Linked DNA regions of Saccharobesus litoralis. The protein of the gene in region 3 interacts with the protein of the main gene of each other region in a pairwise test. Links are inferred from orthologs where the notes say so. Each region holds a gene or a part of one and is shown on either strand. Other genes may lie near its edges. The genes, in order: grpE, C2869_RS03895, groL, aceE and mlaF.

What was found.
Region 1: the proteins of groL (region 3) and grpE interact in binary tests that used the Escherichia coli proteins (3 or more experiments, as listed by UniProt). The link is inferred for Saccharobesus litoralis from one-to-one orthologs.
Region 2: the proteins of groL (region 3) and C2869_RS03895 interact in binary tests that used the Escherichia coli proteins (3 or more experiments, as listed by UniProt). The link is inferred for Saccharobesus litoralis from one-to-one orthologs.
Region 4: the proteins of groL (region 3) and aceE interact in binary tests that used the Escherichia coli proteins (3 or more experiments, as listed by UniProt). The link is inferred for Saccharobesus litoralis from one-to-one orthologs.
Region 5: the proteins of groL (region 3) and mlaF interact in binary tests that used the Escherichia coli proteins (3 or more experiments, as listed by UniProt). The link is inferred for Saccharobesus litoralis from one-to-one orthologs.

What each region holds. Positions count from the first base shown.
Region 1 is NZ_CP026604.1:4,789,276-4,794,997, forward strand. Bases 1,014-3,840 are described here. They hold grpE (nucleotide exchange factor GrpE), read right to left. Parts: upstream 2,827-3,840; coding sequence 2,200-2,826; downstream 1,014-2,199. Other genes in these bases: C2869_RS18020 (hypothetical protein), read right to left, coding at 1,014-1,068; pdxH (pyridoxamine 5'-phosphate oxidase), read right to left, coding at 1,237-1,884; hrcA (heat-inducible transcriptional repressor HrcA), read right to left, coding at 2,907-3,840. In the rest of the region: C2869_RS18015 (protein-methionine-sulfoxide reductase heme-binding subunit MsrQ), read left to right, coding at 33-641; more of C2869_RS18020, read right to left, coding at 826-1,013; more of hrcA, read right to left, coding at 3,841-3,914; nadK (NAD(+) kinase), read left to right, coding at 4,040-4,906; DNA repair protein RecN, read left to right, coding at 5,063-5,722. UniProt on the Escherichia coli protein: Participates actively in the response to hyperosmotic and heat shock by preventing the aggregation of stress-denatured proteins, in association with DnaK and GrpE. It is the nucleotide exchange factor for DnaK and may function as a thermosensor.
Region 2 is NZ_CP026604.1:1,056,226-1,062,095, forward strand. The notes cover bases 1,180-4,154. They hold C2869_RS03895 (DeoR/GlpR family DNA-binding transcription regulator), read left to right. Parts: upstream 1,180-2,252; coding sequence 2,253-3,056; downstream 3,057-4,154. Other genes in these bases: kduD (2-dehydro-3-deoxy-D-gluconate 5-dehydrogenase KduD), read right to left, coding at 1,180-1,694; C2869_RS03900 (FkbM family methyltransferase), read right to left, coding at 3,215-4,036. Outside these bases: kduI (5-dehydro-4-deoxy-D-glucuronate isomerase), read right to left, coding at 46-876; more of kduD, read right to left, coding at 921-1,179; C2869_RS03905 (DUF2807 domain-containing protein), read left to right, coding at 4,283-5,233; C2869_RS03910 (GntR family transcriptional regulator), read left to right, coding at 5,226-5,621; C2869_RS03915 (ABC transporter ATP-binding protein), read left to right, coding at 5,614-5,870. UniProt on the Escherichia coli protein: Represses ulaG and the ulaABCDEF operon. Two ulaR binding sites have been identified in each promoter.
Region 3 is NZ_CP026604.1:1,252,788-1,258,633, forward strand. The notes cover bases 951-3,901. They hold groL (chaperonin GroEL), read right to left. Parts: upstream 3,274-3,901; coding sequence 1,627-3,273; downstream 951-1,626. Other genes in these bases: C2869_RS04405 (RHS repeat-associated core domain-containing protein), read right to left, coding at 951-1,191; C2869_RS04415 (co-chaperone GroES), read right to left, coding at 3,458-3,745. Also shown: C2869_RS04400 (hypothetical protein), read right to left, coding at 1-290; more of C2869_RS04405, read right to left, coding at 301-950; C2869_RS04420 (FxsA family protein), read right to left, coding at 3,919-4,473; divalent-cation tolerance protein CutA, read left to right, coding at 4,730-5,098; protein-disulfide reductase DsbD, read left to right, coding at 5,191-5,846.
Region 4 is NZ_CP026604.1:5,465,631-5,471,745, forward strand. Bases 1,967-5,186 are described here. They hold aceE (pyruvate dehydrogenase (acetyl-transferring), homodimeric type), read right to left. Parts: upstream 4,837-5,186; coding sequence 2,167-4,836; downstream 1,967-2,166. Other genes in these bases: aceF (pyruvate dehydrogenase complex dihydrolipoyllysine-residue acetyltransferase), read right to left, coding at 1,967-2,154; pdhR (pyruvate dehydrogenase complex transcriptional repressor PdhR), read right to left, coding at 4,988-5,186. Outside these bases: more of aceF, read right to left, coding at 202-1,966; more of pdhR, read right to left, coding at 5,187-5,749; beta-lactamase regulator AmpE, read right to left, coding at 6,050-6,115. UniProt on the Escherichia coli protein: Component of the pyruvate dehydrogenase (PDH) complex, that catalyzes the overall conversion of pyruvate to acetyl-CoA and CO(2).
Region 5 is NZ_CP026604.1:5,387,803-5,393,477, forward strand. Bases 2,707-5,486 are described here. They hold mlaF (phospholipid ABC transporter ATP-binding protein MlaF), read right to left. Parts: upstream 4,610-5,486; coding sequence 3,803-4,609; downstream 2,707-3,802. Other genes in these bases: mlaD (outer membrane lipid asymmetry maintenance protein MlaD), read right to left, coding at 2,707-3,021; mlaE (lipid asymmetry maintenance ABC transporter permease subunit MlaE), read right to left, coding at 3,024-3,803; C2869_RS20595 (calcium/sodium antiporter), read left to right, coding at 4,778-5,486. In the rest of the region: murA (UDP-N-acetylglucosamine 1-carboxyvinyltransferase), read right to left, coding at 1-1,024; C2869_RS20565 (BolA family protein), read right to left, coding at 1,310-1,561; C2869_RS20570 (hypothetical protein), read right to left, coding at 1,567-1,845; C2869_RS20575 (MlaC/ttg2D family ABC transporter substrate-binding protein), read right to left, coding at 1,847-2,521; more of mlaD, read right to left, coding at 2,554-2,706; more of C2869_RS20595, read left to right, coding at 5,487-5,675. UniProt on the Escherichia coli protein: Part of the ABC transporter complex MlaFEDB, which is involved in a phospholipid transport pathway that maintains lipid asymmetry in the outer membrane by retrograde trafficking of phospholipids from the outer membrane to the inner membrane.

The DNA.
Region 1 (5,722 bases), 3.5 Mb from region 3 along the record:
CGAGAAGACTATAGAATGACAAAAAATACAGCATGAAAGATAACCACAAGATATTACTGACAAAATTCTTAATCCATTGTTTAGCCTTAATCCCTTTTATTCAAACTTATTATCTAGCTATAACGGATTTGTCTATTACCGATCCTGTCGAAATGGTTATCCACTTCACAGGCGAAGGCGCAATACAACTACTTATTTACACTCTGTGTATCGCTCCTGCGGCCAAAAAATTTAAACTCAGTTGGCTTATGCAAACCCGTCGCTTAATCGGGTTATATGTTTTCTTTTATGCCTTAGCTCATATTCTCAGTTTTTGGTGGTTTGAGTTAAACATGCAAGTCAGCTTATTTATACAAGAGTTGCTAGAGCGCCCTTATATTTGGGTGGGCTTAGGCGCATTTATTATATTAACCGCCTTAGCTGTCACCTCGCCCAATAGCATTCGCGCCAAAATGGGCAGAAAGTGGCAATCCTTACATAACTGGGTTTATTTAAGTTTAGTGCTGGCTTGGGTTCACTTTTATTGGGCGGTAAAAGCCACACCCAGCGAGCCCTTAGCTTTTTTAGCTGGCGTAATATTTGTATTTGCCATTCGTTGGCCAATGCTTAAAAAATGGCTGAAGGGTTTAAGAAAATTTTAGCGGTTACAGAAAAGAAAAAGCCTCAGCGACGACAAATCTGCTGAGGCAAACAGGTGCAAGTTAAGTCCATTTAATGAAACACAACAACACTAACAACAAAGAGACAACACACATTTAAACTCTAAGTCAGCCCACACACTAAGCCACTCCGAGGTCAAATTCTTTACATTAATAAGCTTTACGCTTACTTGACATTAAGACCCGTTAAATGCCCCGCTTTTACGGCTTGCTTTAACTTATCTAAATCAGTATTTAACTCGTCTAACGTCTGTTTTAGTTGCGGTAGCTGGCCTAAATCTTGTTCAGTCGCCGCTAACGCATCTTCAAATTTATGAGCGATACTCGCTAAGTTTGGTGGATTTAACGCATCATCTTCCATCGCACAAAAACCTTTATTTAAGCTTGATTTGTACTGCTGGTACTCCATGTTTTGTACCAACTCGCCAAGCTCTTTAACATGGTTTTAGTATCGTCAATAGATTGAAATTTCGCTAGGTTGTTAACGCCTTATTTACTGTGAGATATAACGTACAATCGTTAACAATTCACCACAAGAAATGACATTTTTATTACAGTTAGTTATAAAAACGTTTTTCTATGGCTGCAAGCGAGTGATTTGCCAGCGCTGTGCTTGAGGGTCAAGCTCATAAATAAACCGATCATGAATGCGATTTTCACCACCTTGCCAAAACTCAATTGACGTTGGCTTGACTCGGTACCCTCCCCAATGTGGCGGACGCGGCACGGGCTTGTCTTGATAAAACGCCATCAACTCATGAAATTTGGCTTCTAACGTTTCGCGGCTATCAACAGGTTGTGATTGTTGCGAAACAACGGCAGCGACTTGACTACTAATAGGGCGCGAAGCAAAGTAATTGTCGCTTTCATCATCACTGACCTTTTCAGCAACACCATTAACAATAATTTGCCGCTCCATAGCAAGCCAAGGAAACATCAAACACACCTGATTATTGTTGGCTATGTGTTGGCCTTTACGACTATGTTGGTTGGTGTAAAACACAAAACCTTGTTCATCGAACGATTTCATCAATACTGTGCGCTGATAAGGTTTATGTTGCTGATCAACCGTTGCGACAATCATGGCTGTGGTATCTTTAACAACCTTAGCTGCGACTAATTCATCGTACCAAAGTTGAAACAATCCGTAGGGCGACTCGGTTAGTGCCTGCTCGTTTAAGTGAGTTAGATCATACTCACGACGCACTTCATAAAAAATAGACATAATGGTTCACGAATTAAAAAAATCACTATATAGTCTTCTCGCTCAGGTCTTATGGTTCATTGTCAGCGCTTACTCGCCCCAATCACATAATAGAGCATATGCTCATGGGGTCTCGAAGCTTGACGGCTTTGCTTACATGGATGTAAGTACTTAGGTTTCGTCTGGAACTAGAAACCTGCCCCTAAAACCAGATCGCTTTGACTATAGATAATTGCGGTTTAGGTTAATTTTACCCTTTAAAATACAATTAACGAAAAAATACCCAAAAAAAAGCCCAGCAATATATAGCTGGGCTTTTTAACAATAACTGTAAAATTAGGCTTGCGTATCTACACTCGCGGCTGTCGAAACCATAACCATGGCCGGACGAATTAAACGCCCATTTAACTCGTAACCTTTTTGCATTACCGCAATGACCGTATTCGGCGCCACATCTGGGTTAGGCACCATAGACATCGCTTGATGAAACTCGGGATTAAAGGGTTCGCCCTCTGGGTTTACCTCCTTAACACCATGCTTTTCAAGTGCGCCTGTTAAACTTTTCAGTGTTAGCTCAACCCCTTCAATCATAGGTTTAAGCACTTCATTGTCTTTATCAGCGGCTTGCAAAGCACGTTCTAGGTTATCCGCAACATCAAGTAAATCTGAGCTGAATTTTTCTAACGCAAATTTACGGGCTTTTTCAACATCTTGAGCCGCACGGCGACGCATGTTGTCGACTTCCGCTTTTGCACGTAATACTGAATCTTGTTGATCAGCCACTTTGCGCTCGCTTGCTGCTAATTGCTCACTTAACTCTTTAATTTTCGCCTGCTCTTCCGTTAATACGTCTTCGCTATTTTCTACTTCAGGCGTTGTTTGGCCTTCAGCGCTTTCAACAGTTTGCTCTTTTTGTTCTTCTGCCGGAACTTCGCTATTGATATCTTGCTGATTGTCACTCATTTAAAAAAACTCCACTCAAATTCAATTCGCAAATACAGGGTAACCAAGCTTAAACTCAGTATTTTAGCTCTATGTGGGGATTAATCTGTTTGATTCAAGGCAGAACTTAACATTCTTGCCGTAATATCCACAATTGGGATCACCTTGTTGTAATTCATCCTAGTTGGGCCTATTACTGCTAAGCGACCGACCACTTCACCTTTGTTATGATAAGGCGCACTGATCACACTGCAATCTTGTAGTAAATCGATACCTGACTCTTCACCTATAAAAATTTTAACACCATCGGCACCTGAGCATTTTTCCATGATATCCATCACCAAATGTTTATCAGAAACCGCTTCAAACAGCGCTCTTAGTCGTTGCAACTCAGAACTAATATTCTCATCCAATAAGCGACTTTGCCCTGTGAGTAATACTTGATTTTCATCTTGACTGGTAAATGACAACGCAGCGGATGAAAGTTGAGCAACGTCTTTATTGGTTTGCTGAATGAGTTCGCGCATTTTTTGTAAGCCAGCATCCAAAGACTTGCCAACCATAGCTAAATTCATCACCTGAATTGTTTGCTGTAAAACCGTATCTGAAACGTTTTGTCGAGTTTCGATCACTCTATTTTGCACTTCACCGTCATGCATAACGATGACACAAATCAGTCGAGTTGGGGTTAACTTAAATAATTCAATTTTATCAATTTTGACTTTATTCAGTTTGGGTACGGTCACAATCCCTGTCATCGCAGTTAATTCTGACAGTAAACCTGAAGCATGCGCACATAATTCGGTTGATGAGGCTTGACAGCCTAACGCCTGCTGCATTTGTTGTTGAATATGTTGTTCAATGGGTGAGACTGTTAGTAACTGTTCAACAAAAAAACGTAAACCCGAAGCCGTTGGGATCCGCCCTGCCGACGTATGAGGAGACGCCAACAACCCCATTTTTTCAAGGTTCATCATCACATTACGCACTGTCGCAGGACTAGCACCAATTGCCGCTGAATGAGCCAAATACTTCGACGATACCGGTTGGCCGTCTCGTAAATAATGCTCTACTAACATTTTCATAATTTGAAGGTTGCGATCATTCATATATTGCGTAAATTTTGACCCTACTCAAATGAGTTATATGTTTAAAAATATAAAATTCAATGATTTAAAAAAATTACTGTACACTTGCTGTACACTTGCAATATCAATGTCATTTGTGAATATTCATGAACTCTAAATTTTCCACTGTCGGCCTCGTTGGCAAAGCAAATCAAGCCAGCTCAGAAACCTATATGCGCTTGCGTGAATTTTTGACGCAACGCGGTATCGAAGTGAAGGTTGCTCCCGGTCGTCAGTGTGATGACGAGCAAGCACGTCAGGAACAACTTATCGAATTAGGTCAGGCTTGTGATTTAGTCATTGTCGTTGGCGGCGATGGCAATATGTTGGGCGCAGCCCGCGCATTCTCTAAGTCACAAACCCCAGTTATTGGTGTTAATCGTGGTAACCTAGGTTTTTTAACTGATCTCAATCCCGATGCATTTGAAACCACATTAAGTCGAGTTTTGATGGGCGACTATCGCTCAGAAAAACGTTTCTTATTAGATGTCACCTGTAAAAGTGCCAACGGCTTTGTTAGCAGTAGCGCTGTCAACGAAGCTGTTTTGCATTCTGGTCAAGTTGCACAGATGATTGAGTTCGAAGTCTATATAAATGACAACTTTATGTTTAGCCAACGGGCTGACGGCTTAATAGTATGTACACCAACAGGTTCAACCGCCTATTCATTATCGGCTGGTGGTCCAATACTCACGCCAGACCTTGAAGTACTGTGTTTACAACCTATGTTTCCGCATTCGTTGTCTCACCGACCGATTGTCGTAGATGCGAACTCTTGCATTCGCCTAGTTATTTCCAAGCCGCAAAACTCAATGACAGTAACCTGTGACGGCCATAACGCCATGCCGTTGGCAAAAGGTGATGAGATCCGAATTAAAAAGCAAGAAGAGAAACTCACGTTACTGCACCCTAAAGATTACAGTTACTACAATGTTATCCGCCGTAAACTGAACTGGGGCAGCAAACTTTATTAACTTGTATTTACGTTGGCATCCTTAATTTTAAAAGATGCCAACTTTCCTCTAATTCTTGTCGATATTTCCTTTTTACGCTCTTGACCATACAGTATTTATACAGTATAAAACAACTGTAATTTCAACCAGTATAACTAAACACAAAGGCGCTTGAGAATGTTAACGCAACTGTTTGTTAAAGACTTTGCTATCGTTGAGAACCTTGATATTGAATTTCAACCTGGCATGACCACCATTACAGGAGAAACCGGAGCCGGTAAATCCATCTCTATCGATGCTTTAGGTTTATGCTTAGGCGACAGAGCCGAAGCCGGCATGGTACGCAATGGCGCAAATAAAACAGAAATAGCCGCCACTTTTAATATTCAAAATATCAGCGCAGCCCAACAGTGGCTGGTTGAAAATGAACTACTGGATGAAGGCGAGTACGAATGTATTATTCGCCGCACCGTGAGTGCTGAAGGCCGTTCGCGCGCTTATGTCAATGGTGCGCCAGTTGCCGCCCAACAACTTAAAAGTTTAGCTCGCCACTTGGTGAATATTCATGGTCAACATGCCCATCAACTACTGGTTAAACCTGAATACCAACTCAGTTTACTTGATGATTTTTCGGGGCATACTCAATTATTAGAAAACAGCCTTAACAGCTATCAGTATTGGGCCATGCAACGTAATGAGTTAGCCAAATTAAAAGAGCAAGAACAGCAACGAGCAGACAGATTGCAGCTTATTGAATATCAAGTAGCAGAACTCGATGAATTTGCCTTAGTGGAAGGTGAGTTTGAACAAATTGAAGCTGAGCATAAACGCTTATCC
Region 2 (5,870 bases), 200 kb from region 3 along the record:
TGCTAGGGGGGAATTGGCTTTGCGACTGTATTTTAAAAATACGAACTACTTAAGGTCAGCAACCGTGATGTGGTCCATATCGTCAAACTCTTGGTTTTCACCACCCATAGCCCAAACAAAAGTGTAGTTGGTAGTACCTACACCACTATGAATAGACCAGCTAGGTGAAGCAATAGCGACACCAGGCTCTAACGGCAGTGGACGAACCTCGCTTGGCTCACCCATTAAGTGAAAAACTCTTTCCTCTTCAGGTAAATCGAAATACATGTAAATTTCGGTACGACGGAAATGAGTATGCGGCGGCTTAGTATTCCAAACGCTGCCTGGCTTTAATTCCGTCATGCCCATCACTAATTGGCAGCTATCAACAATACCAGGACGGATAGATTGGAAAATAGTACGCTCGTTTGATGTTTCTTGCGCGCCTAATTCAATGCGCTTGGCATCGCTTTTGGGGACGTGTACCGTTTTGGTTACACGGTGCGCGGGATAGGAAACAAGATAAAACTTAGCTGGGTTTGCAGGATCTTCAGAGGTGAACTGCACTTCTTTGCTTTCTTTGGCAATATATAAGCTGTCTTTGTTAGCCATAGCATACGTTTCGCCATCGACAGTAATTGTGCCATTACCACCAATATTGATAACACCGGCTTCACGGCGTTGACAAAAATAATCAGCGGCTAACTCTTTGTGAGTGGGTAAATCAATAGCTTGTGTTGTCGGCGTGATCCCGGCGATCACACCACGATCAACATCGGTGTAAGTTAATTTAATCTCACCATCAACAAATAACTGCTGAGTCACGAAAGCTTCACGTAACTCACCATTACGCATGTCTTTGTAACTTCTGATATCTGCAGAGAACATGAAGTCCATAAGAATTCCTCAATAAAATTAATAATTAAAAGTGACGCGCTCGATTAGCGCGCCATCCAGCCACCGTCAACAAGCATGACGTGACCATTCATATAATTAGAAGCTGGGCTTGATAAGAATACGGTTGCACCGGCTAAATCTTCCGGCTTACCCCATTCTCCTGCTGGGATCCGAGCACTAATGCTGGCGTAGCGCTCAGCATCGTTGCGTAAATTCTCAGTGTTGTCGGTTGCAAAGTAACCTGGCGCAATTGCATTAACTTGAATACCAGAACTCGCCCACTCATTAGCAAGGGCTTTGGTTATTTGCGCGACACCACCTTTACTAGCGGCATAAGCAGGAACCGTAATACCACCAGAAAAGCTCAGCAATGATGCGATATTAATAATTTTGCCTGAGCCTTGTTTAAGCATATGTTTGCCAGCTTCACGACAGAATTTGAAAACCCCGTTCAAATTGACATTGATAACATCGTTCCAATCTTCATCAGAAAACTCATGTGCAGGCGCTCGTTTAATCGTGCCCGCATTATTAACAAGAATATCAATCCGCCCGAACTTCTCGATTGTGGCAGCAATAACCGCTTTAATTTGCTCACCATCACTTTGATCACAACCCAAGGCTAAATAATCAATGCCCTTTTCTTGTAATAAGCTAACGGTTTTCGTTACGCTTTCAGGTTTTGAACCGACTGCGACTATAGTTGCACCGGCTTCGCCTAACGCTATTGCCATAGCCTGACCAAGACCACGACTTGCACCTGTGACTATGGCGACTTTACCGTTTAAGCCAAACTGTTTAATCAAATACTCTTGCATTCATTGCCTCACTTACTTTAATGGCCCAAGGCTCAAAATTACGCAGTTTAATAATGCGGTCGTTCAAACGGTGCCAAACCATGTTAAAGACAAACTTATTTACTCAATAAGCCTTACTTATTTTCAAAAAATGGGAATTCATTGCCATGACTCTGATGAAAAACTGCAAGTTAAATTAAAAAATTAACCGCAACTAATCTGAAAGACTCATCACACTAGACCTCATTTTGAATATACTGGATCCTAATATGACACATAATGATTGTAAATGATTATTTAATTATCGAATTGATTATTTTAATAACAAATCGTTAACTTATTAATTTACATTGATTTAACGCAATGTATTAATAATTAAGCCTGTTACACTCTGCACCAGTATCAATAAAATGAAATATTATTAATCACTTGTGAATACAAATGACAAAATATGAAAATAAAACTATCATAATTTGTCATACAGTGATAAGATATATGTTGTTTGTATATGAATAAAATTGCCGATAGAATATGACTAAAGTTGAATTGAAAAGTTTGAAAACTGGTAAGGATTTACCAATGCTAGAAAAACATAGACAACAATTAATTAAAGACATACTCGATCAGCAGCAGTTTGCGAGCGTTAAAGATTTAACTGAAAAACTTAACGCATCGGAAGCAACTATCCGCCGTGATATTACGAAAATGAGTAAGCGCGGCGAGATAAATAAAATTCGTGGCGGCGCAGAATCAATGAATACCGAGCCACGTAAAAAACATATCTCTAGTACATCGTTTATGGTCGATGTGGAACAACGCGTTGATACTAAACGTCTAATCGCCAAGCGTGCAGCTGAGCTTTGTAAAGACGGTGATTCAGTTATTATTAACGGTGGTAGTTCAACCTACATGATGGGTGAATACTTGTCGTCTGTACAAATGAATATTTTGACCAACTCATTTGTACTAGCAAACTACTTAACTGAACACACAGATAACCAAGTGACTTTGCCAGGTGGTGAAATTTACCGTGAGCAAGGCATTATTCTTAGCTCGTACGAAAAAGACAGCACGGAAAATTACTTTGGCTCTATGATGTTTATGGGTACACCAGGTATTGGTAAATTCGGCGTCATGGAAAGCGACCCTCTACTTATCCGCTCTGAACAAAAGCTTTATAAACAAGCTGAAAAGCTAGTGATATTGGCTGACAGCACCAAGCTTGGTAAGCGCAGTAACTTTATTTTCTGTCCGTTAAAAGATGTAGATATTTTAATTACTGACTCAGGCGCATCTGACGAGTTAATTCAATATTTTGAAAGCAATGGCATTGAAGTGATTGTTGTTGAAAAAGCTGAAGAAGAAGCTAACGTTACCGCCTAACTCTCATTCAGTCAGTTTATCGCCCAAGCGTAAACTGACTGATTAACTCCCTGACTATCCAGCAAATTCAATTACCCGTTCGACTGTATATTTCCCTGTTACACTCACAATACAAAGCCAGCTATTAGATTTAGGCTTAAATTAGCGGGCTTTAGCAATTATCCGTTTCCTTCTTGCACCCATTCAAACGATACTATTTTATTAATAGGATCTTGGCTATGTACCGCCAGCAGGTTTATACCAACACTGTAGTAACGGTAGCCGAAGGTTTGTAATAATTCGATAATCTTATCGCGGTCTGATTTACAGGCTTCAATATGTAAAACGGGTTGGCAACGATCAATTGTTTTTTTAGCGCCATTGAGTACATCCATTTCCATGCCCTCAACGTCGATTTTAATTAAATCGACCCGTTGCGCGGATAAAGAATCAATGGAGATCAAGGACACTGGTTTACAGTCTTGTTGTTGATAAGACACGCTTTGACCAATATCTTCACCATCTGGCCTTGGTTTTATTTCTAAACTGCCAAAACTAGCGGGTTGTAAATAGTCCAGTTGTGGAACCAATATGGTTCCAACTTGCTCACCCACCGCCGCGTGATTAACACTGGCATTAAAGCAATTATTCAAGGCTATATTGCCCGCTAACGCATAAAAAGTTCGCTCTTGTGCTTCAAACGCAACCACTTCGCCCCAGCCATGCATCAACTTTGCCCATTCCACAGTATGCACACCTATATTAGCGCCGCAATCAATGGCGATAACCCCATCTCCATGAGCATCGCGCCGTGCTTGTAATAACACGCTAATAGCGTCAACCTCGTTTGGATCAAAACAGGAATTGATCATTAATTGATGGCCTACGCCATAAGCCATGTTGTCATCTGTGACACAGTAATCATGACGATTAACAATCAAGCTACCGTGGTGCGTAGCAGTGAGTACAAAAGCGATCGGGCGGGTATTACGAGTATTCATTTGGTGTTAACTGTCCATATTATTTGCCATTACACGCATAAGGCTAGCACACCCAATACGCAGCGCAACCGCACACTAAGTTTTACAAACGAAAAATATTCAACACCTAACAAACTGAAATAAATAAACTTTTTTATTTCCTTAATAATACAGATTAAAAAAACAGCAAAATAACTTGCCGGATAAAATATTCAAAGATATAGTGTTATACATATGTATAACACTATATCTAAAAAGGATGTCAAAATGAAAGCTTGGAAAGTCTGTTGGGTATTGCTAGCAGCTCTATTGATCAATACCAATACACTGGCAGAAAGTGCTCTGTATAAATCAATCCCGCTGCAGGGTATCACTATCTTGGAGGCGGATGGGAATTTGCATGTTGAAGTGATTTACAGCCATGAAGAACGCGCCGAGGTATTTTTGCGTAAAAATGCAATTAACTCAGTCATTATAAGTAAGGAGCCACTATCACTCGAAACTGACGAGCAAGAGGCCACTTTTCGTTTACGTGTTAGAGAGCAGCCTGCATTGCAAAACCCCAAAGACGAAGAGTCCGCACTGGCTATCGTTAAGCTTTACACGTCTATAATTAGCTTTATCGCTGCTAGCGAATTGCAACAATTAGTCGTATCAAATCAGACTGAATCGACCGACAAATGGCTAAGAATTCGTTTAAGTGGTGACAGTAAAGCGCAAGTTAATGGCCACTTTGTGCGATTAACCTTAGACATCAATGAAACCTCTGATGCTCAATTAATGGATAGTAAGACCAAGAAGTTAGTGGTACGCCAGCGCGACCAAAGCCGCTTGAATGTGGCCGACAGTCAATTTAATGAGATAGATATGAATGGCCGCCATACTTCGCTATTTACCGCCAACAGTATCACAGCTGAGCAGCTTAAAGTGACGATGAATCAGAGTGCGCGTATCACATTTGACCAAGACAGCTTAGTTGAGATCGTTGATGTGGAGGCACGTAATCAAAGCCAAATTCATCTGCTTGCGGCACAAACACGTTCAACCAAAGTCAATGTAAAAAATCAGGCTGAGGTACATTTAGGCAATGCCAATCACTTGCATGGTTCGGCGCGACACCAATCTCTTGTCACATACAGAGACACGGATGAATCGCAATTAAATGTAAAAATACGCAACAACGCCAAGCTCAAACGTCAGGAGTTGAGTCATGAATAATGTTTGGCATGACGACCAGCCTATTTATAAGCAATTAGTGGCTAAGCTGAAAACAGCCATTTTAAACAACAATTATCCTGAAGAGTCGGCGCTACCCTCGGTAAGGGCAATTTCAGCAGAACTACAGATCAATCATATTACCGTATCAAAAGCCTATCACGAATTGTTGGATGAAGGCTTAATTGAGAAAAGAAGAGGATTAGGCATGTTTGTTAAAACTGGCGCGATCAACGCATTGTTACTAGCCGAAAAAGCCAAATTTTTATCGGAAGATTTGCCGCATTTTATCGAGAAAATGCAGCAGTTGAATATCGAACAACAAGATGTCATCGACCGCATCCAGCAACTTATGATGAGTACATCGACAAAGGATCTGAACAATGACTAATATCATTCAAGCCAGCAATCTCAACAAACACTATGGTAAAAAACAAGTATTAAGCAATATTAATTTGTCAGTTAATGCCGGTGAAATTGTCGGTGTAGTCGGCAGCAATGGTGCTGGCAAAAGTACCTTGCTTAAAAGCTTACTAGGCTTAACCCGTGTAGACGGCGATCTGACGGTTTGCAAATTAGATCCGCATGCCTCACAACACAAATTAATGGAAAAAGTTAGCTTTATTGCCGACACCGCCAC
Region 3 (5,846 bases):
ATCAAGAAAAGCGCCTGTAATACCAATACTATAAATAAGGCTAGTAAATCAACAAGTCTTAATTTGCTTTTTATGTTCAATAGATAAAAAGCGCTTAAAGCTAGAAACAAGATACCGCCTAAGCTAATAAGCAGGTCCTCTCCGCTTCCTTGACTTGCCAAGCTTCTAACTGGAATAACTTGCGCTCGTTCTTCGAGAAAGAAAAACAAGCTTCCAAATCTATAAAACAGATAGCTCAATAGAACTTGAAGAAGAACTAAAAGCATAAGTATAGGTTTAAAGTTTTTCATATTATCCACCTTATTTTAATGCGTCAGCGATAGCATCTTGATGTCCCCATGATCTTCTAGAAACAGGAGACCCTTGTGAGATTGGTAAATCCCTTGCAAGCGCATTTACCCCGGCGTTATGACCATATGTAGCTTCTTGCACGGATACAGGTCGGCCCAACCGTTCTTGGAAACTAGCTACATTAAGTGATATTAGTGATATAGCAGTTCGGTCATTTGCGAGAAGATTAATGATTTGGTTTCTTGTATCACTACTCATAGTGGAAGTGTCAACGCCTAAAAGCAGTGCCGCGGTATTAATATCCATTTCAGCTAAGCCTACGCTTGCATCATTGATCCCTACCAAGATCATCATCCAAGCGGGCACATTTTTTAGTTTTGCCCAAACACCATGATATTTCTCTTGGAAAATTATGCTGGCCACATGCTGTGGATCCACCCCCATAGATCGAGCTGAGCTGGAGATTGAATACTTATGCTCACTAATTAGATCTAGGGCTGCTTGTCCCTCTCGCGCTCTATCATGCCTCCTAGAGTTGTTCCTATACCTATGTATCCTTTCATAAAACTTAATCTGCCTTTGTAGTTCATAACTGCCATAAACAGTGTGACATTCTCCTGAGTCGCATTTCTTTTCAACTTTTTGACAGTTCCCGCCCTCACTCTTTCTTTGGCAGGCTTCATCATCGTTAGTATATCCACTCGGATCTGTGTACCTGAGTGGGTTATTCCACCCGTAAGTATAAGAGTTCCAACTTTGGCTAAAATAGGGAGCTTGTACAATCGGATCTGGGCTTAAAAAGCGACCGATAATAGGGTCATATACTCTACCCTTCATATGAATAAATCCTGTCGCAAGCATATCATGACCAGTGAAGCCATCTTCGGTGATGTTAGCCAAATTATAAGCCAAGGCTTCGGTCGATTCTTAAATAACAAGACACCCACCTAAAAATACCAATCTTTGCGGGACATATAAATTTTGTATTTTCTATTTTGATGTATAGGACTGCAACATGGTCGTGTCGCGATTCGTTGTACTCATGGCGACCTACGGATTTTTAATTAAGTTTGTGTCTCATACGCACCTACAGGGAAATATTTTCAAGCTACACGTAATTCCTTTTGCTCTTTTATAAACACAAAAAAGCCCGAGTATTTCTACTCGGGCTTTTTAAATCTGTTTTTAGACAGATAGGTGTTCAGACTATTTTGCTAAACAGTTGCGCTTTAGACAAAGCCGCCGAATGTTTCAACCCTAGGAGCATACACGGAAGTATGTGACTAGGGTGAAATATGAAGGCAATGCAGTAAAAAGTGCAAATGTGACGCAAAATTACATCATACCGCCCATGCCGCCCATACCGCCCATACCGCCCATATCTGGGGCTGCTGGAGCTGCGTCTTGTGGTACTTCTGCAACCATAGCTTCGGTAGTGATCATTAATGATGCAACAGATGAAGCGAATTGTAATGCAGAGCGAGTCACTTTAGTTGGATCTAGGATACCCATTTCTAACATGTCGCCGTAAGTGTCGTTACCTGCGTTGTAACCATAGTTACCTTCGCCGTTTTTAACGTTGTTAACAACAACTGAAGCTTCTTCACCTGCGTTAGTTACGATTTGACGTAAAGGCGCTTCCATTGCACGTAGTGCAACTGCAACACCGTGGTTTTGGTCTTCGTTGTCACCAGTTACGCCCGCAATTTTAGCGGCAGCGCGAACTAGAGCAACACCACCACCCGGTACTACACCTTCTTCAACTGCTGCGCGAGTCGCGTGTAATGCATCTTCTACGCGAGCTTTTTTCTCTTTCATTTCAACTTCAGTGGCTGCACCCACTTTGATTACGGCAACACCGCCAGCTAATTTAGCTAAACGCTCTTGAAGTTTTTCTTTGTCGTAATCTGAAGTTGATTCTTCGATTTGACCACGAATTTGCGCTACGCGACCTTGGATTGCATCTTCTTCACCAACACCGTCGATGATAGTTGTGTTGTCTTTAGAGATAACTACGCGCTTAGCTTGACCTAGGTCTTCTAAAGTGGCTTTTTCAACTTCTAAGCCGATTTCTTCAGAGATAACAGTACCCGCAGTAAGAGTCGCGATGTCTTGTAACATTGCTTTACGACGGTCACCAAAACCAGGTGCTTTAACTGCAGCAACTTTAACGATACCGCGCATGTTGTTAACAACTAAAGTGGCTAATGCTTCACCTTCAACGTCTTCAGCGATGATTAATAGAGGACGGCTAGACTTAGCAACGCCTTCTAACGTCGGTAATAATTCACGAATGTTAGAGATTTTCTTGTCTACAAGAAGAATGAATGGGTTTTCTAACTCAACTGAGCCGTTTTCAGCGTTGTTGATGAAGTAAGGAGAAAGGTAACCGCGATCGAATTGCATACCTTCAACTACATCAAGTTCGTTTTCTAACGCTTGACCTTCTTCAACTGTGATTACGCCTTCTTTACCAACACGATCCATAGCAGAAGCGATGATTTCACCAACTTCAGTATCAGAGTTAGCAGAGATAGTACCGACTTGCGCGATAGCTTTGTTGTCTGCACAAGGAACAGAGAATGCTTTAAGCTCAACAACTGCAGCAGCAACGGCTTTATCGATACCACGTTTAAGATCCATTGGGTTCATACCCGCAGCAACCGCTTTAAGACCTTCGTTTACGATGGCTTGTGCTAATACAGTTGCAGTCGTTGTACCGTCACCCGCTTCGTCGTTAGCTTTTGACGCAACTTCTTTAACCATTTGTGCGCCCATGTTTTCGAACTTGTCTTCTAGTTCGATCTCTTTAGCTACAGAAACACCATCTTTAGTGATGTTTGGCGCACCGAATGACTTGTCTAATACAACGTTACGGCCTTTTGGACCTAAAGTTACTTTAACTGCATCTGCTAAAATGTTTACACCCGCAAGCATTTTAACGCGAGCGTCGTTACCGAATTTGACTTCTTTTGCTGCCATTTTCTATATTCCTAAATTCTTTCAATCGTTAGATTTAATTCTGTTTGTTTAATACCCGACAATTTAACTTCAAAATAGTCGGGCTTTAGGCAAAGCCGTCAAGATTTTCGCGAGGGAGCTTATTCCAATAAGTGACCGAGCAAAAAGCGAAGACAATGCCGCATAAAGTCTGAATATGAAGAAGTTATTCAAATACCGCTAAGATATTGTCTTCTTTCATCACCAACACTTCTTCACCATCGATTTTTTGCGTGCTGTCGATAGCGAAACCAAATAGAACCGTTTCACCGACTTTAACGTCTAATTCTTGACGAGAACCATTTTCTAAAGCACGACCAGGACCTACGGCGATAACTTCACCTTTTGAAGATTTTTCTGCTGCGCTGCCAGTTAATACGATACCGCCTGCAGATTTTGTTTCTTCTTCTAAGCGTTTAACGATCACGCGATCTTGTAAAGGACGAATTGCCATTTTTCTTAATCTCCTAAGAACAAATGTGATATTGAAAAAATTTAGGCTCAACTCACTTTGTTGAGCCTTTACATTGTTGGGATGTTATTTGGGGATAGGCCTTTTGAAATACAAGGCTATTTTATAAAAATTTTTAAAAAAGAATGTAAAACGGCTGCAAAACGCAACTTTAACTAATCTTTACGCTCAAATTCACCATCAATAATGTCACCCTGCTGACTTGGGTTTGAACCTTTTTTAGGTTGGCGGTCAAACGGGTTAGCGCCAAGATCGTGTTGCCTTTTTTGGTGAAAGTCATGATGCTGAAAGTCTTGCTGGTGAAAACCTTGTTGAGAATGAAATCCGCCCTGCATATTCGATTGAACAACTAACTTGTCTTTAATTTGCGCATACACGGCCAAGGCTATCGGTTTACGCGTAACAGGGATTGTTAGCAAAAAGCCAATCGCATCGGTCACAAAACCTGGGGTGACTAACAGTACACCTGCAATAAGTAACATTAAGCCTTCAACCAAAGTTTGCGCTGGTAATTGCCCTGAAGCCGTTTGGGTTCGTAAACTGTGTAAGGTTTGTATACCCTGTTCCCGCACTAATTTAGCGCCAATAAATGCGGTTAAAATTACGATACCTAAAGTGGTCCAACCGCCAATTATTTCGCCAACTTCGAGTAACAGCGCAATTTCGATGATTGGCATAATGGCGAATAATATAAATAATTTTGCAAACATAAGTTCTCAATTTAAATTGATAAAAAATAAATTAGTCGGTGGCGCTGTAATATTGTCGTTGCTTTGCCTGTCTACTGAGGCAGTAGCGTAAGAATTTCTGTAAAGCATTTTACTGATTACTTGTGTAACGCGCCACGACACTGACATATTATGACATATGGGTGGCAAACGAAACTTTTCAAGTTTAATCTACGGTTATTTATCGACTGACATTGGTCGTTCACATGTTTAACTGCTGATTTGCAAGAACAATACTATGAAAAATGATATACAAGCCGATACACCAATATTGGTGTTTTGCACAACGCCAACCAAACAGGAAGCCCAAGAGCTGGCTAACGGTATTGTGCGCCATAAACACGCTGCATGCGTGAATATAGTTGATGCCATTGAATCAGTATATTCTTGGCAAGGCCGTATCGTCATGGACAACGAATACTTATTAAAAATTAAAACATTGGGTAGACATTTCGAAGGATTGCAAGCTTTTATCAAAAGTCAGCATAGTTATGATGTCCCTGAGATAACGGCAGTTAATATGTGTGCTATTTCCGACGAATATGCACAATGGCTGATCGACAGTCTTACCCCAAGTTCCAATCAACAACAAGGCCAAACAGAATGATGTTATTAAAAGTTTGTAAGCCGTCACTTTTAATAAAAAATTTGCCATTGTGGGCGCTAACGCTAGCACTTTTCGCTGCGTTGTTATTCACAATGCAATCCGTTAACGCACAAAACAAGACATTAACCCAACAGCCAATTGCTAATAATGCCGAACCACTCTTTTCAAGTAACTCGTCTTCTCTGGATGATTTATTTGCTGAAGAAAGCGAGCAAGAGCCGGACTTTTTACCCATAGACAAAGCGTTCGCCTTTAACTTTATCCAGAATGGTGACAAAGTCGATATTCAATTTGATATTGCCCCCGGATATTACCTTTATAAAAAACAATTTAAATTTGCCGCAGATAACGCAAGTTTTAGTGACGTAATTTTGCCTGAGGGTTTACCTTACGAAGACGAATACTACGGTCAAACTGAGATCTACAAACAACAATTTAGCGCGCAGATCCCACTCAATTTTGCGCTTGAACAAGGCGTTATTAAAATACGTTATCAAGGTTGTGCCGAAGCAGGATTATGCTATCCACCCAGCGTTAAAGAAGTTTTGCTAACTCCGATAAATAGCGGCGCTACGGGGGGACTGAATGCAAGTACAGATTTTTCTGATTTGAGTACCGATGAGTCAAGCTTAAGTTCGTTTTTACAAAGCCAAAGCTGGTTTATTGTGTTATTGGTATTTTTTGCGTTAGGTGTCGGATTAGCTTTAACGCCTTGTGTTTTCCCTATGTACCCTATCCTTTCTAGTGT
Region 4 (6,115 bases), 4.2 Mb from region 3 along the record:
TTTCTGTGTTGAGTAGACGACAAATGATAGTCCAAATTCTACCCAATCTAATTATTCATTTCTTGTATGAATAGCTAATTTACCATTCATACAATTTGTAGCCGCTATTCGTTTTATTTGTAGGGTGTCATGAGCGAAGCGAATCACACCGCAACATTCAATGAACCATCAAATGTTGCGTTTCGCTGCGCTCAAGGCAACTTACAGAACCAAGCGACGTAAATCAGTAAGGTTGTTGGCAATCTCAGTTGAGAATGCAGCACCTTCAGCACCATCGATCACGCGGTGATCGTAAGATAATGAAAGTGGAACCATTAAGCGTGGTTCAAACTCTTTACCATTCCACTTAGGTTTAAAGTCAGACTTAGAAACACCTAAGATACCAACTTCTGGTGCATTAACGATTGGTGTAAATGCAGTACCACCAATGCCACCTAAGCTAGAGATAGTGAAAGTACCACCTTGCATATCAGCCGCTTTAAGCTTGCCATCACGCGCTTTCTTAGAAGTTACAATTAACTCTTCAGAAAGCTCTTCAATACCTTTTTTGTTGACATCTTTGATGACTGGAACCACTAAGCCACCCGGTGTTGCTACTGCTATACCGATATTGATGAACTTCTTAAGGATTAAGCTGTTACCATCATCTGAAAGAGAAGAGTTGAAGTTAGGGAATTTCTCTAACGCTTTGGCTACTGCTTTCATAACGAAAACAAGTGGCGTGATCTTCAAGCCAGTTTGCTTCTTAGCATGGTAAGCATTTTGCTCTTTACGGAACGCTTCTAATTCTGTGATATCCGCTTCGTCGAATTGCGTAACGTGAGGGATAGTCGCCCAGTTGCGGTGTAAGAAAGGACCAGAGATCTTTTGAATACGACCTAGTTCTTTAACTTCAATTTCACCAAACTTGCTGTGGTCAACTGGTTTAACTGGCACGATCTCAAGCACATTTTCAGGGATCGGACCTGAAGCAGAACCCGCCGCCGCTTTCGGCTTAGCTAGTTCAGCTTTAACCCAGTTTTGTACGTCTTCTTTAAGAATACGACCTTTACGACCGGTTGCTGGCACTAAGCTTAAATCAACGCCAAATTCGCGTGCGGTACGACGAACAGATGGAGAAGCATGCACGTTCTTGCTTGGTTTAGCTGGTTCAACGTTAGCGGTAGGCGCAGGTTTTGCTGGCGCTGCGCTTGGTGCTTGAGCAGCTGGTGCTGGCGCACTTGCCGCTGGAGCTGGAGCCGCAGCAGGCGCTGCACCTTTAGCTTCAACTTTAACAACTAAGCTGCCTTTTTTAACTTTATCGCCAGTACTAACATAAACCTCTTTTACCACACCGGCGTGTGAAGAAGGTACGTCCATAGTCGCTTTATCAGTTTCTAACGTAATTAAACCGTCTTCTTCAGCGATTTCATCACCAACAGCGACTAAAACTTCGATAACGTCAACTTCACCATCTTCACCAATGTCCGGAACAGCGATATCAACTAACTCACTCGCAGCAGCTGGAGCCGCTGCTGCAGGGGCTGCTTCAACAGCTGGTGCTTGTGCTGTAGGTGCTTGTGCCGCAGGTGCTTCAGCAGCACCGCCTGCTGTCTCAAGAATACATACCAGCGTACCTTCAGAAGCTTTGTCGCCAACTGCAATTTTAAGCTCTTTAACTACACCGTCAGCAGGACATGGAACATCCATAGTCGCTTTATCAGTTTCTAACGTGATAAGGCCATCTTCTGCAGAAACTTCGTCACCAACAGCAACCAATACTTCGATAACTTCAACATCAGTATCGCCACCGATATCAGGCACTGTGACTTCGATTGTCGCGCTAGCTGCAGGAGCGGCAGCCGGAGCTGGCGCTGCTTCCGCTGCAGGTGCTTCAGCCGCTGGCGCTTGTGCCGCAGGTGCTTCTTCTGCGCCAGATGCATCTTCAACTGTTACGATTAAAGTACCTTCAGATACTTTATCGCCAACTGCTACTTTAATTTCTTTTACCGTTCCAGCGAAAGGCGCTGGAATATCCATTGAAGCTTTATCGCTTTCAACAGTGATCAGTGAATCTTCAGCTTCAACAGTGTCGCCAGCAGCGACACAAAGTTCGATAACTTCTACTTCATCACCGCCCACATCAGGGACTAAAACGTCTTTAATTGCCATTATTCCTTTCCCCTATTACGCGTAAAGTGGGTTAAGTTTATCTGCATCGATATTGAACTTAGCAATTGCTTCCGCAACGACTTTCTTCTCAATTTCGCCACGCTTAGCTAATTCGTATAACGCTGCAACTACAATGTAGTATTCGTTAACTTCGAAGTGAGTACGTAGGTTTTCACGGCTGTCTGAACGACCGAAACCATCAGTACCTAATACACGGTAATCAGTTGGTACAAAACCACGGATTTGATCAGCGTATTGCTTCATGTAGTCAGTTACCGCAATAACTGGACCCGCAGCATCTTTAAGTACTTCAGTTACATATGGCACTTTTTCTTCAGCTTCTGGGTGAAGCATGTTCCAACGCTCACAATCTAAACCGTCACGCGCTAATTCATTGAATGAAGTTGCAGAATAAACGTCTGAGCTAATGCCGTAATCTTCAGCAAGAATTTGTGCAGCTGCACGCGCACGCTCAAGAATAACGCCAGAAGATAATAAGTTAACGTTTGCTGTAGGCTTCTTAGCCGCAACCGCTTCAAGCTTGTAGATACCCTTCTTAATACCTTCTTCTACGCCTTCAGGCATAGGTAATTGAACGTAGTTTTCGTTCATTACAGTTAGGTAGTAGAAGATATTCTCGTTGTCTTGGTACATACGCTTGATACCGTCTTGAACGATAACTGCGATCTCATAACCATAAGTTGGGTCATAAGTAATACAGTTAGGAACCGTACCAAAGTGTAAGTGCGAGTGACCATCTTCGTGCTGTAGACCTTCACCGTTAAGTGTTGTACGACCAGCAGTACCACCAATTAAGAAACCACGTGCTTGTAAATCACCTGCCGCCCAAACTAAGTCACCAACACGTTGGAAACCAAACATTGAGTAGTAGATGTAGAATGGGATCATTGGTAAGTCAGCATGCGAGTATGAAGTCGCTGCAGATACCCAAGAAGCCATTGAACCGAGTTCGTTAATACCTTCTTGTAATACTTGACCTTTCTTGTCTTCACGATAGTAAGCAACTTGGTCAGCATCTTGTGGCGTGTATTTTTGCCCTTCGTGAGCGTAAATACCAACTTGACGGAACAAACCTTCCATACCGAAAGTACGTGCTTCATCAGGAATAATAGGAACAATGTTCTTACCGATTTGCTTATCTTTTAACAATGCAGTTAAAACACGAACAAACGCCATAGTCGTTGAAATTTCACGACCTTTAGAACCGTCAGTAGTCGCCTTGAAAGCGTCTAACTGAGGAACTTGTAGTTCAACTGAAGAATTTTCACGACGCACTGGCATAACACCACCAAGTGCTTCACGACGACCCATCATGTACTTGTATTCAGCACTGTCTTCAGGGAAGCGGTAGTATGGTAATTTTTCTAAATCTTCATCTGAAACTGGAACATTGAAACGATCACGCATATGACGGATTGCATCTAAATCCATCTTCTTAACGCCGTGCGCAATATTCTTACCTTCAGCTGCATCACCCATACCGTAACCTTTAACGGTTTTAGCTAAAATAACGCTTGGACGACCTTTAGTCGCTTTCGCTTTAGCGTAGGCTGCGTAAACTTTTTGTGGATCGTGACCACCACGGTTTAAACGCCAAATGTCTTCATCAGACATATTAGCTACCATTTCTTTAAGCTCTGGGTATTTACCGAAGAAATGCTCACGCGTATAAGCGCCGCCCTTAGCTTTAAAGTTTTGGTATTCACCGTCAACGGTTTCATCCATTAACTGTTGTAGTAAGCCAGTCGTGTCTTTCTGAAGAAGTGCATCCCAGTAACGACCCCAAACGACTTTAGTCACATCCCAACCAGCACCACGGAAAGTGCCTTCTAATTCTTGGATGATTTTACCGTTACCACGTACAGGACCATCAAGACGCTGTAAGTTACAGTTAACGATAAAGACTAAGTTGTCTAACTCTTCACGTGAAGCAAGACCGATAGCACCTAATGATTCTGGCTCATCAATCTCACCATCACCTAAGTAACAGTATACCGTTTGCTCTGAGCAGTCTTTTAAACCACGATCAGTTAAGTACTTCAAGAAGCGAGCCATGTAAATAGCTTGCATTGGACCTAGACCCATAGATACCGTCGGGAACTGCCAATAATCAGGCATCAATTTCGGATGTGGGTAAGAAGATAGGCCATCAGCAAAGGCTTCTTGACGGAAGTTATCTAATTGTTCTTCAGATAAACGACCTTCAACGAAAGAACGCGCATAGATACCAGGTGAGATATGACCTTGGAAATAAACTAAGTCGCCGCCGTCTTTTTCATTTGGAGCACGGAAAAAGTGGTTAAAACCAATATCGTACAACATAGCTGACGATTGGAAAGACGAAATATGGCCGCCTAGCTCTAAATCTTTCTTAGAAGCACGCACAACCATCATCATCGCGTTCCAGCGGATAACCGCACGAATACGCGCTTCTAATTCACGATCACCTGGCATAGCTGGCTCTTGGCCAACAGGGATAGTATTAGAATAAGCCGTAGTGGCATCAAATGGCATGTGAGCACCGTTACGACGAGACGTCTCGATTAATTGCTCAATCAAGAAGTGCGCACGCTCTGGGCCTTCGTTTTGTAAAACTGATTCTATCGATTCAATCCAATCATTGGTTTCGATTGCATCGACGTCTTTGTTAAGGATGTCAGACATCTGGTATTCCTTATTTGTTATGCGTTGAATTCTCAACTTCCAATTCAATCAGATACAGCAAAGCTAAGTTCTCCAATAAGCTTAAAGGCTTTATAAAAAACTTAGCCATGCTGTACTTGATTAGTCAGCTGTTGAGAATTGTTCATTCAAACTATTTAAGGTTTTGCTGCAAGCGCCTTAACATGCGTTGGTTACGCGTGTCTTCAGCACCTAGCTGCAATAAGGTTTCTTCTATATAAGCCAAATGATGATGCGAGGCATTTCTAGCTTGGATCGGGTTGCCAGAAATAATCGCATTCATAATAGACTCACGATCTTCATTCACCTGCCGGGCTACATCCGGCTTGGACGTCAGAATTCGGTAATTACGCTCAATACTTTGTTTGAGCAAAGGCGCCATGGCATTAACAAGATGAGAGATAACCAGATTATGCGACGCTTCAGCAATCGCTAGGAAAAATTCAAAAATGGCTTCAATCTGGTCAGATTGCATACTGTCATTGCAGGAGATAATGGCTTCAAAACTTTGCTTAATGCGTTCAAAATCAGCATCGGTGCCACGCAATGCCGCGTAATAAGCACTAATACCTTCTAAAGCATGGCGAAATTCTAATAAATCAAATTGGCTTTCAGGCTTAGCCAGCATTAATTCAAATAAAGGATCAGAAAGGCTACTTTGTAGGTTTTCATTAACAAAAGTACCACCGCCTTGACGACGTGTAACCAAACCTTTGGCTTCAAGTTTTTGAATGGCTTCACGCAAAGAGGGGCGAGAAACATCAAATTGCACCGCAAGTTCTCGCTCAGGAGGTAACTTTTGCCCAGGCAATAAGCTACCTTCCAGAATCATAGACTCCAGTTGCTCTTGTATCACGTCAGCCAACTTTGGCTGTTTAACTCTCTGAAAACTCAAGGTTTTTACACGACTTATTTAAATTATAATTAGCTATCAATGCCAAGCGGGTAATTGGTATTACCATTTAATGCGCAATACTATAGCTGATAATTTTGGCGATGCCAAATTTCTCGTCAACAGATCGGATGATCATTTTATGAACGTTTTATGAGAAAAACACTGCAGGATTAATCTGCAAAAATGCTTAGGCAGTAAGTAACCAAAATAATTCAGGCGGGTGTGTCCTCCCGCCTTTTATCATATTTGGCACTAATTAAGAATTAAGAATAAGAAATAGATGCAACAACAAGGAGGGGGTTAGTTAATAATTCCCATCAAATTTAACACAGCAATTAAAGCCACGCTAAATAGCACAGCTCGTTT
Region 5 (5,675 bases), 4.1 Mb from region 3 along the record:
TCCGATGCAACTCAGGCACATGCATAAAACGATTTTCAAATATGGTTTCTGTTACTTTTGCAGAACCGTTAGCAACACAATTTAATGTGGTAAACTGCGCTTGCATATCCGTAGGAAAGGCTGGATGAGGAGCCGTTTTAATATTAACGGCTTTTAATTCACGACCTGTCATATCCAAACTAATACTATCTTGCGTCGTTTCGATTAACGCACCTGCTTCTTTGAGCTTAATAAGCACAGCATCTAGCATTTCTGGGCGGGTATGAGTACAGCGAATTTTACCACCTGCAACGGCTGCCGCGACTAAAAATGTCCCAGTTTCTATGCGATCCGGCAAAATAGAGTGCTGCATACTTTGCAATGACTGCACGCCTTCAATCGTGATTTTATCCGTACCAGCGCCTTGGATCTTAGCCCCCATTTTAATTAGGCATTCAGCTAAATCGACAATTTCAGGTTCACGAGCGGCGTTTTCAAGTACGGTTGTACCTTCAGCCAAAGTCGCCGCCATTAATAGGTTTTCAGTGCCGGTCACTGTCACTGTATCAAATAAAATGCGTGCACCTTTTAAGCGGCCGTCCACTTTCGCTTTAATGTAACCTTGCTCAACAACCACTTCGGCACCCATTTGCTGTAAGCCATGGATGTGTAAATTGACCGGTCTCGCACCTATTGCACAGCCACCGGGCAAAGACACTTGAGCTTCGCCCATTCGCGCAAGCAAAGGACCAAGCGCCAAAATAGAAGCGCGCATGGTTTTAACTAACTCATAAGGAGCAATACTCGATGTCAAGCTAGACGCATCAAGTTGCACGCTATCGTTATCACATTGATTGCTTATACCCAGCTCGGCAAGTAATTTAAGCGTTGTATTGATATCTCTTAGTTGCGGCACATTAGTAAAAGTGACTTTATCAGCAACCAAGATACTTGAAAAAAGAATAGGAAGAGCGGCATTTTTAGCGCCGGAGATGCGTACATCGCCCGATAACGATGCACCACCTTCAATCTGCAATTTATCCATTAACGGAAAACCTGATGGTTAATGAGAGAATTATAATTATAGTCAAAGCGATCTGGTTTTAGGGGCAGGTTTCTAGTTCCAGACGAAACCTAAGTACCTACATCCATTTAGGCAAAGCCGTCAAAGCTACCGCGTCCTGCTAACGCCCCTCGCTTAAAGCGCCTACTTTTGGTACCTGCATCCATGCAGGCAAGCTTCGAGACCCCATGAGCATATGCTCTATTATGTGATTGGGGCGAGTAAGCGCTGACAATGAACCATAAGACCTGAGCGAGAAGACTATAACTAGAAATTTAAAAGCTTATGCTTACGATATTCTTCTTCGGTGAAGGCTTTAATGGCAACAGCATGAATAGTGCCATCAGCGATCATATCCATTAATGGGGCATATATCGCCTGCTGACGCTTTAATGAGCGTTGACCTGCAAATGATTCCGAAACGGCTACAATCTCAAGGTGAGAGCCTTCAGCTTTAACTTGAATATCGCTGAGGTCTAACGAATCGTTAAGAAGTTGTTTAATCTGTTCAAGATCCATAGAAATTATTCGATACCTAAAATGTCAATAACGTTACTAATGCTGGCTAACTTAACCAGCTCATCAGTAACATTATGCCATTTTAATTCGACGCCCGCTGCTTCTAATAGTAATTTTTGTTTAACAAGCCAAGCTAAGCCAGCGGTATCGGTACTAAATTCAGCCATATCTAAACTCAAAAAATCATTCTGAGGTTGTGGAATGGATAACCCTTTAAAGTTATCGAATCGGCTTAATTTGCCCACTAGCTTTACAACATCACTTTCTACGGTAATGCTTAACATACTATTGCGTATCCTGCTGCTTTAACACGAGAGGTTTTTCGGCTTTGCTTTTTAGATCGGCTATAACAGCCTTAATACCCGAACGCTTAATCGCCTCATTAATTTCTTTTCGTTTGGTATCTAACACTGAAATACCTTCGGCATCCATGTCGTATGCGCGCCAACTGATTGCACCAGTATTTTTATCTTCTCGCTTACGAAATTTAAAATACAAATCGATATCTGGGCGGCCCGGTTCTATGATTTTACTCTTAACTACCACAATATTAAGATTAGAAAAGTCTTTGCTTGGTTCAACCGCGACACTTTGTGTTTGACGATAGGTTGAAAATACCTGAGCGTAAACGGTTACCATGTAGTCTTTAAATACTTGAACAAATTCTCTTTTTTGTTCCGTCGACAGTTTTCGGAAGTGTTTATTGCCTAATACCTTATATGACGCATAGGTGTAATCAATATGCGGTAATAGCTCTTCACTAACAATCACTTTTAAATGATCAGGATTTTGCTTAATCGTATCTAATTCTTTATCAAATCGATTAAATGCACTTTGCGCCACATTTTTTAATAAAATATAAGGGTCTGCTTCCATGGCAGCTTGTGCCATAGACGAAATACCAATACATACAAAAACAAATGTTAGTGCAACGTACTTTTTAATTTTAACTAAGTTCATACTTTTAAATAACTCCTAACACATCCCTATGCTTAGTCATCGTTTTGACTAAATAAAAACTGTCCAATAAGTTCTTCTAATACTAACGCAGACTTGGTGTCTTCAATAAAACTACCCGGCGCTAATATTTCAATACCGTCGTCCACGAATCCAGGCTCTAAGCCTAAATACTGCTCGCCTAATAGACCTGCAGTTAAAATACTCAACGAGCTAGTCTCTGGGAAATCATTGTATTGTTGGTAAATATCCATAGTGACAACCGGCACATAATCGGTGCGGTCCAATGCAATACTAGAAACTCGCCCTACAACAACCCCACCAACCTTGACAGGACTTCTGACTTTCAAACCACCTATATTGTCAAATTTGGCTTTAAGCTGATAGGTTTCAGAACTACCAACAGAACTTGAGTCAGCAACTTTTAAAGCGAGCACTAAAAAGGCGATAAAGCCAGCTACGATAAACAAACCAACACCGAACTCCAATTTACGGTTTGTCATTATTATTCTCCAAACATCAATACAGTTAACACAAAATCTAATCCCAAAACAGCCAGAGATGAGTGCACAACGGTTTGCGTTGTTGCTTTACTAATCCCTTCTGAAGTGGGTATACAATCATAACCTCTAAAAATAGCAATCCAAGTGACGACAAAGGCAAAAACGACACTTTTAATAAAGCCATTCATCACATCGTCGCTGAAATCAACAGATGCTTGCATAACAGCCCAATAAGCACCTTCATCAACGCCAAGCCAGTCGACTCCCACTAAGTGTCCACCAAAAATTCCCACAGCGCTAAACATAAACGCTAACAGCGGCATGCTATAAAAACCCGCCCAAAAGCGCGGCGCAATAACACGTCTTAGCGGATCAACGGCCATCATTTCCATGCTAGTTAACTGCTCAGTGGCTTTCATTAACCCAATTTCAGCGGTTAACGCAGAGCCTGCACGGCCTGCAAAAAGCAAGGCGGTCACCACTGGGCCTAGTTCACGTAACAGTGACAAGGCGACCATAGGACCCAAGCTATTTTCTGCGCCATAACCTATGAGTATAGTATAGCCTTGCAGCGCTAAAACCATACCAATAAACAAACCACTAACGACAATAATCGCTAAAGACTGAACACCAACAACATATATTTGTCGAACAACCAAAGGAAAGGATTTTGAGATATTTGGTAATGCAAACAAGGCAAAAAACAGCATTACCCCAGCTCTTCCCATGGTTGTGACTTGCTGAATGACACCACGCCCTATTTGAGTTATCACTTGAGCTATCACAGCAAAACCTCTTTCAATTGTTGCTTAAACGGCTGTGCTTGAAAATGAAATGGCACAGGTCCATCAGCTTCACCTGCCATAAACTGATGAACTAAAGGCGACTGATGTGCACGTAACTGCTCTGGCGAGCCATAACCAATAATTTGTTTATTGGCAATAATATAAGCGAAATCAGCAATGGCCATCACTTCATGTAAGTCATGTGACACTATGATTGAGGTTAAGCCAAGCGCATCATTCAATGAACGGATGAGTTTTAACAAAACCCCCATAGAGATAGGGTCTTGGCCAACAAACGGCTCATCATACATAATCAATTGTGGATCAAGTGCGATAGCTCTAGCTAAAGCTGCTCGGCGCGCCATTCCACCCGACAACTCATTTGGCATTAAAGACGCTGCGCCACGTAAACCAACCGCATCTAACTTCATTAACACCATGCTACGAATAATATCTTCCGGCAGCTTTGTGTGTTCACGAATAGGAAAGGCGACATTTTCAAACACCGTCATTTCCGTAAACAAGGCACCACTTTGAAATAACATGCTCATTTGTTTACGAATATCGTAAAGCCCACTACGGCTCAGATTGGGGATATTTTTGCCATCAAACAGAATATTGCCAGAATCAGGGCGAAGTTGACCGCCAATCAATCGCAATAACGTGGTTTTACCTATACCACTAGGGCCCATCACAGCGACCACCTTCCCTTTAGGAATGGTCAAACTGATGTTTTCATAAATAATTCTGTCGTCGCGAGAGAAGGTTAAATCTTCTATTTGTACGAAATTTTTAGGATCCATGCACTGTCCTTGTGGACAAACTCAATGTCTTTCTCTAGTGTGGCGCGTCTTGCGATAAGACCGCAATTCTAACAGAAAGGTTGCAAATTAGTCAGACGAAATATTGTAAATTATTGTAGCGGTTTGGATATAATGCGTTACCAACTACCTTATAATTATTAATTTTACATGTTAGAAGCCATTTTATTCCTCATTTTGGGTCTTATCGGACTCGTATTTAGCGCAGATAAGTTCGTGTTTGGCGCCGCTGCTTTAGCTAAAAACTTAGGTTTATCATCACTCATTATTGGATTAACCATAGTTGCTATGGGCTCATCAGCACCTGAAATGATGGTTGCCGCAACTGCCGCACTCGACGGAAAAATAGACACGGCTATAGGTAATGCTATAGGTTCCAATATTACCAACATCACACTTGTACTCGGTTTAACCGCTATTTTAAAAGTTATTTCAGTATCCTCATCAACATTAAAACGAGAATTACCTTTAGTCTTTGTTAGCTCTGTTTTAGCGATTGCCGTAATTTACAATCAGGAATTCACACGCTTAGAAGGCATAATGTTACTTATCGCTTTCTTTGCAACTATAGGCTACCTCACTTGGCGGGCGCTTAAAAAGTCTAAAACAGACGAACCAGACCTTTTAGAAGACGAGTTGTCTGATGATGTACCAGAAGGTGTACCTATGCCTAAAGCACTATTTTGGCTAGCGTTTGGTTTAATTTTATTACCTTTAAGTTCTAATTTACTGGTTGATTCCGCAGTGACTATCGCCAAATATTACGGCTTATCAGATTTAGTCATTGGATTAACCATTATTGCTATAGGTACCTCTTTACCTGAACTAGCCGCTTCAATTGCCGGTGTGATGAAAGGTGAAGATGACTTAGCCTTGGGCAATATTGTTGGTTCCAATATTTTTAATGCCCTCGCAGTTGTTGCCATTCCAGGTATCATTGCGCCAGGGGTGATCGATCCATCAGCGGTTAATCGGGATGGTCCTATCATGTTGGGTGTGACTTTATTAATGATATTAATGGCAGTTGGTTTTAGTAAAGTTCGCAATA